3 regions of the Variovorax sp. Soil_C_12 genome follow, and region 1 is predicted to be linked to each of the others. Evidence: predicted binding sites of a transcription regulator. Region 1 holds the regulator's gene; each other region holds the start of a gene.

Region 1 (2,263 bases):
CGCGAGCACCAGGCCCTGGACCGGCTCGGCAGCGCCTGGCTGTCGCTCCTGGATCAAGACATCGACGATGCTGCCGCGCGCCTCCGCGTGGCTCAGCACGATCTCCACGCGAGGCCAGCGCTCGGCCTGCTGCATCAGCTCGAAGCAACGGCGAGCCGGCTCGGACGGGGAGGCGGGCCAGTACCTGAGCTCGCGCAAGGCGCCCTCCTCCACATAGGCCACCGGTCCCGCATCGCCGGAATCGAAGGCATCGACCCGGTAGGTGTGCACCTTCTGCACATCGAAGGCGCTGTGTACCGTGCCCGCGCAGACCGCTACGACGCCCCGCGCACCGGCACTGGCCGCAACAGCAACGGCATCGCGAACGTTCTGCGGGCCATCGGGCGTCAGCGCCGTGGCCGGCCGCATGGCGCAGGTCAGCACGACCGGCTTGGACGGCGCCAGCACCGATTGAAGGAAGAAGGCGGTCTCCTCCAGCGTGTCGGTCCCGTGGGTGATGACCAAGCCCGCGACATCGGGCTCGGCCAGCCAATGGGCGCAGCGTTCGGCCAGCCGGCGCCAGATCGAAAAGCTCATGTCCTTGCTGTCGACCTGCGCCACCTGCTCGGTCTGCAGCACGATGCCTGGGGGCGCGGCGATGCCCTCCAGCAGCTCGGTCACGCCCACCTCGCCGGCGGTGTAGCCCACGTTGTCGCCCGCGCTGGCGGCGCGGCCCGCGATCGTGCCGCCCGTGCCCAGCACGATCACGCGACGCCTGATTTCGCTGTTGTTGTCGGCCATGGCTTGCCAAAGCTCCGGAAACTGGTTAAAAATACAGGTACTGGATATGCAGCCAGTGCTGCAAGGAGTCGTCAATGCAGTTCGCCGCCAAGCTTACCGCCCGCCAGCAACAGATTCTGGATCTGATCCAAAGCGCCATCGCGCGCACCGGTGCGCCGCCCACGCGCGCCGAGATCGCCGCCGAACTGGGCTTCAAGTCCGCCAACGCGGCCGAGGAACACCTCCAGGCTCTGGCACGCAAGGGCGTCATCGAACTCGTGAGCGGCACTTCGCGCGGCATCCGCCTCAAGGGCGACGCGCTGCGCTCGCTGAACGAATCGCGCAACAACCAGTTCTCGTTGTCGCTGCCCGGCATGGCACAGCTCGCGCTGCCGCTGATCGGCCGCGTGGCAGCGGGCTCGCCCATCCTGGCGCAGGAGCACGTGGACCAGACCTACTACGTGGAGAACACGCTGTTCCAGCGCCAACCCGACTACCTGCTCAAGGTGCGCGGCATGTCCATGCGCGACGCCGGCATCATGGACGGCGACCTGCTGGCCGTGCAAGCCACCAAGGAGGCCCGCAACGGCCAGATCGTCGTGGCCCGGCTGGGCGACGAGGTCACGGTCAAGCGCCTCAAGCGCAACAAGCAGGTCATCGAGCTGCATGCCGAGAACCCCGACTACCCCACCATCATCGTGCAGCCCGGCGAGCCTTTCGAGATCGAAGGCCTCGCTGTCGGCCTGATCCGCAACACGATGCTGATGTAGCTCCGCACAAGGCGGCATGGGCGAAATCGACCCCTGCCGCCCCACCGGCTGCGACAGGTGGCGGGCGTATGGCCGAGGGCCATCACCCTGTCGCGGCCGATGACAGCAATCCTGCCTGTGTTCAATCTCTGACCTTCATGGAGTTCACATGGGAATCGCTCTGCTCAGCCTCGTCGACCTGTTCACGCCCCTTCAATCGCTGGCCAGCCGCTGGATGCCGTCGCGCCGCCGCAGCGCCGCCGGCCTGCGCTACGTCGGCATCCGGCCCAGTTGCGCCGCGCGTCCTGCCGCACCAACGTCCCACTTGTCGGCGCCGGCCCGTCCTTTGCGCGTGGTGCGCATGGTCGATGCGCAACCCAACGGCCCGGGCACGGGCCGGGTCGTGATCTCCGGCCGCATGGCCGATGTCTGCGCCGAGCTCGACCGGCTGGCCGCATTGGAAGCCGCCGGCGCAACGCCGTCGTCCGGCCGCCTGCATTGACGACAGCGACCCGCCGCCGGGCGCGCCGAGCGCCCGGGCACGGGTACATCCGCGGGCATTCTGCGGGCGTTGAGCGGGCATATCCCAGAAGCGCCCTGCGCTTCTGGCGCACGGCACGCAGCCCTGCAGATGGTGCGAGGCACAATGGCACGCCATGAACATCGTGATCCTCGACGACTATCAGGACGCAGTGCGCAAGCTGCGCTGCGCCTCCAAGCTCGACGCGTATGCCGCCAAGGTCTACACCAACACC
Region 2 (2,263 bases), on a different contig from region 1:
CGGCCACGCCGGAGCCCTTGCGCTTCTCGACCTTCTGGCCGGCGCGCTGGCGCGTCTGCGCGGCCTTGATGGCCAGCTCGGCCAGCTTGCGGCCATAGTCCACGTGCTGGTTGAGCCACAGCTCCAGCGCCGGGCGCACGAAGCTGGAGACCAGCCGCACCGCGTCGCGCGAATTGAGGCGCTCCTTGATCTGGCCCTGGAACTGCGGGTCCAGCACCTTGGCCGAGAGCACGTAGGAGGCGCGCGCGAACACGTCCTCGGGCAAGAGCTTCACGCCCTTGGGCAAGAGCGAATGCAGCTCGACGAAGCTCTTGACCGCGTTGAACAAGCCGTCGCGCAGGCCACTTTCATGCGTGCCGCCGGCGCTGGTGGGAATCAGGTTGACGTAGCTCTCGCGCACCGGCTGGCCCTCTTCGGTGAAGGCCACGCACCACTCGGCGCCCTCGCCTTCGGCGAAGTTGTCGGCGTTCTTGTCGGCATGGCCGGCGCCTTCGAACAGCGGGATCACCGGGTCGGCGTTGAGCGTCTGCATGAGGTAGTCGCGCAGGCCGCCCTTGTAGAGCCACTGCTGGGTCTCCTTGGTCTTCTCGACCACCAGCGTGACGGTCACGCCGGGCATCAGCACCGCCTTGCTGCGCAGCAGGTGCGTCAGCTCGTTGACCGGCAGCACGCCGGACTCGAAGTACTTGGGGTCGGGCCAGGCGCGCACCGTGGTGCCCTGCCGGCGCTCGCCGCTCTCGATCGAACGGACCCGGAGCGGCTCGGCCACATCGCCGCCCGCGAACGCGATGCACGCGGCCGAACCGTCGCGGAAGGACTGGACCTCGAGCCGCTTCGACAGCGCATTGGTCACCGACACGCCCACGCCGTGCAGGCCGCCCGAGAAGCTGTAAGCGCCGCCCGAGCCCTTGTCGAACTTGCCGCCCGCGTGCAGGCGGGTGAAGACCAGCTCGACCACCGGGGCCTTCTCCTCGGGATGCAGGCCGAAGGGAATGCCGCGGCCATCGTCCTCGACGCTGACCGAGGCGTCGGTGTGAAGCGTGACCTTGATCTTCTTGCCGTAGCCGGCCAGCGCCTCGTCGGCGGCGTTGTCCAGCACTTCCTGGATGATGTGCAGCGGGTTGTCGGTGCGGGTGTACATGCCCGGACGCTGCTTGACGGGCTCCAGGCCCTTGAGGACGCGGATCGAGCCTTCCGAATAGGCCGGGGGAGTCTTGCTGAGGGTCGCCATGGGGGCGGATTGTATGCGTGGGCCTGCCGAAAAACTGGATGGACATACAGAGCGGCGCTGATGCGCAGCCCGCATCAACGCCGCTTGAAAATATCAACAATGCGTGTCGCGGCCGTGGCGCGTGCGGCCTTTCGCTTTTGGCTACAGTCGCCGGATGCACGCTCAATCCCAGCCGCTGTCGCTCAAGCAGGTCCTGTTCTGCGGCGCGATGATCGTCACCCTCTCGATGGGGATCCGCCACGGCTTCGGGCTGTGGCTGCAGCCCATCACGCAGGAACAGGGCTGGTCGCGCCAGAGCTTCTCGCTGGCAATCGCCATCCAGAACCTCTCCTGGGGCGTGATCGGCGTCTTCGCCGGCATGCTGGCCGACAAGCTGGGCGCCTTCCGCGTTCTGGTGGCGGGCGCCGTGCTCTACGCGATCGGCCTGGCAGGCATGGCGCTGTCGCCCACCCCGCTCATGTTCGCGCTGACGGCCGGCGTGCTGATCGGCGCGGCCCAGGCTGGCACCACCTACGCGGTGATCTACGGCGTGATCGGGCGGCAGATCCCGGTGGAGCGGCGATCGTGGGCCATGGGCGTGGCCGCCGCGGCCGGCTCCTTCGGGCAGTTCCTGATGGTGCCGGTGGAGGGCCACCTGATCGCGGGCTTCGGCTGGCATACGGCCCTGCTGCTGCTGGCGCTCATGGTGCTGCTGATCGTGCCGCTCGCCTTCGGCCTGCGCGAGCCCCGTGTCGGCCACGCCGCCGTCGCCCACCGCGACCAGACCATCCTTCAGGCCGTGGGCGAGGCCTTCAAGTACCCCAGCTTCGTGCTGTTGATGGCGGGCTATTTCGTCTGCGGCTTCCAGTTGGCCTTCATCGGCGTGCACATGCCGAGCTACCTGCGCGACAAGGGGCTCTCGCCCGAAGTGGCGAGCTATGCGCTGGCGCTGGTCGGCCTGTTCAATGTGTTCGGCACCTATGTCGCGGGCTCGCTCGGGGCACGGCTGGCCAAGCGCAAGCTGCTGGCCGCGATCTACTTCAGCCGCGCGGC
Region 3 (2,263 bases), on a different contig from region 1:
CCGTGTCGAGGCCTTGCAGGCGCGGCAGCCACGTCGCGGCTTCGGTGTCGCGCGAGAAGTCGATGGGAACATGGGGCAGATCCGTGCGCAGCCGCGTCGCGCTGCCGCAGCTCACGCGGTGCCCGGCCTGCAGCAGCGCCGCAGCGATGCGGCTGCCGATGAAGCCGTTGGCGCCGCAAACCAGGACGTTGAGCGAGGTGGCCATGGCTGTTCCTCTCGATGTTTCAGTCAAAACAGAAATAAGAGGTGAAAAAAATTCAAAGCATGGGCAATCCGGCATGGTGGGCATCGGGGTCGTCCCCGCCGCGGCCGGCGGCGTCGCCACGCACGAACTTCTGCACGCTGGCGCCCAGCGACAGCACCTTGTCCAGCGTGCCGGGTGACAGGCGCAACATCTCGTCGGCCCAGGCGCCGAGCTTGGCCATGAGCTCCATGGTGGCCCGAATGCGGTCCTGCGCGTCGGCCGGCTCGTTGACGAAATCGGGGCTGGCGATGACCTCGCGCAGCATGCGAACGGTGGGGTCGAACTCGCGCTCCTTGCGCTCCCGCACCACGGTGCGGAACAGCTCCCACACGTCGACGCTGGTCTCGAAATAGTCGCGCCGGTCGCCCAACACGTGGGTGATGCGCACCAGGTTCCAGGCCTGCAGTTCCTTCAGGCTGTTGCTCACGTTCGAGCGCGCGACGTTGAGGGTCTCCGACAGCTGCTCCGCATGCAGTGGCTTGCCGTGGACGAAGAGCAGGGCGTGAATCTGCGAGACGGTGCGGTTGACGCCCCACATGGAGCCCATTTCGCCCCAGTGGAGCACGAACTTGCGTTGGATGTCGGTCAGTTGCATGGTGTGGCCTCGGCATCGAGTCTATGGTTTTCGATATTTCTGTCAATAGAGAAATAGAACTCGCGTGCAAGCCGGCGCGATTGGTGGAATACTGGATATTCATCCAGTTATTCGAGGCGAAGACCATGCCCGACGCTTTCATTCCCATCCACGCCATCAAGGGCCGCGGCGCCGCGACCCGGCTGCCCCACCGCTTCGAGCGCGACGCGCGCGATGCCTTCGACGACGGCTGGGGCACGCTCGAAGAGGGCAGCGCCGAGCCGCTGCCTCCCTTGCAGACCGAGGTGCGCTTCGAGGACGTGAAGTCGGTGCTGAGCGAGAACGACTCGCCCGACATCCATTTCGACCGCTCGATCAACCCCTACCGCGGCTGCGAGCACGGCTGCATCTACTGCTTCGCGCGGCCGACCCACAGCTACCTGAACCTCTCGCCCGGCCTGGACTTCGAGACCAAGCTGATCGCCAAGCGCAACATCGTGGAGGTGCTGCGCGCCGAGCTGGGCCGGCGCAGCTACAGGCCGCAGAACCTGGCGATCGGCACCGCGACCGATTGCTACCAGCCGATCGAGCGCGAGCTGCGGCTGACGCGCGCGGTGATCGAGCTGCTCCAGGAGGTGCGCCATCCCTTCGGCCTGGTCACCAAGTCCAGCGCCGTCGAGCGCGACCTCGACGTGATCGCGCCGATGGCGGCCCAGCACCTGGCAGCGGTCTACGTCACCATCACCACGCTCGACGGCGAGCTCGCGCGCAAGCTGGAGCCGCGCGCCGCCGCGCCGCACCGGCGGCTGCGCACGGTACGCACGCTGGCCGAGGCCGGCGTGCCGGTGGGGGTGAGCGTGGCGCCGCAGATCCCCTTCGTCACCGAAGACATGGAAAAGGTGCTCGAGGCCGCCTGGGAGGCCGGCGCGCGCAGCGCCTTCTACACCGTGATCCGCCTGCCCTGGGAGGTGGCGCCGCTCTTCAAGCAATGGCTGGAGCTGCATTACCCGCAGCGTGCCGGCCGCATCATGGCGCGCATCCACGAGATGCGCGGCGGCAAGGACTACGACGCCGACTTCGGCACCCGCATGGTCGGCAGCGGCCTGTGGGCCGAGCTGATCCGCCAGCGCTTCGAGAAGGCGACGCAGCGCCTGGGCTTCAACCGCGAGCGCATCGCGCTCGATCTCAGCGCGTTCCGGCCACCCGGCGCAGCGGGGCAGGGCAGTCTGTTCTAGCGTGGGCGCTCGCGCTCGCGCTCGCACTGCGCGATTCGACGCCGCACCAGTCGCCGCCCAGCGCCTTCACGAGAAAGACCGAGGTCAGCAGGCGCTGGCCCTGCAGCTGCGTGGCCTGGCGCTCGGCCACCAGCAGCGACTGCTGGGCGCTGATCACGTCGAGGTAGGTCGAGGCACCGCCTTCGTAGCGGGTGGTCGCCATGTCCAGCA

What was found. The regulator LexA, encoded in region 1, represses DNA repair genes until DNA is damaged. The targets are predictions, from matches to a motif close to ACTGTATNNNNATACAGT.
Region 2: AC3A6X_RS15795 (DNA topoisomerase IV subunit B) is a predicted target of LexA. The motif match lies at 1,265-1,282, and genes of this name have one in related genera.
Region 3: AC3A6X_RS10790 (PA0069 family radical SAM protein) is a predicted target of LexA. The motif match lies at 930-947, and genes of this name have one in related genera.

Annotation. Positions count from the first base shown of each region.
Region 1 covers NZ_JBDGIO010000021.1:74,323-76,585, forward strand. Annotated here, with positions in the region: gene AC3A6X_RS33470 (asparaginase) at 1-780, opposite strand, end outside; gene lexA (transcriptional repressor LexA) at 855-1,529, shown strand; gene AC3A6X_RS33480 (hypothetical protein) at 1,678-2,010, shown strand; gene AC3A6X_RS33485 (D-2-hydroxyacid dehydrogenase family protein) at 2,165-2,263, shown strand, end outside.
Region 2 covers NZ_JBDGIO010000005.1:239,533-241,795, forward strand. Annotated here, with positions in the region: gene AC3A6X_RS15795 (DNA topoisomerase IV subunit B) at 1-1,231, opposite strand, end outside; gene AC3A6X_RS15800 (MFS transporter) at 1,386-2,263, shown strand, end outside.
Region 3 covers NZ_JBDGIO010000003.1:437,378-439,640, reverse strand. Annotated here, with positions in the region: gene AC3A6X_RS10800 (NAD-dependent epimerase/dehydratase family protein) at 1-205, opposite strand, end outside; gene AC3A6X_RS10795 (GbsR/MarR family transcriptional regulator) at 258-839, opposite strand; gene AC3A6X_RS10790 (PA0069 family radical SAM protein) at 965-2,053, shown strand; gene AC3A6X_RS10785 (efflux transporter outer membrane subunit) at 2,004-2,263, opposite strand, start outside.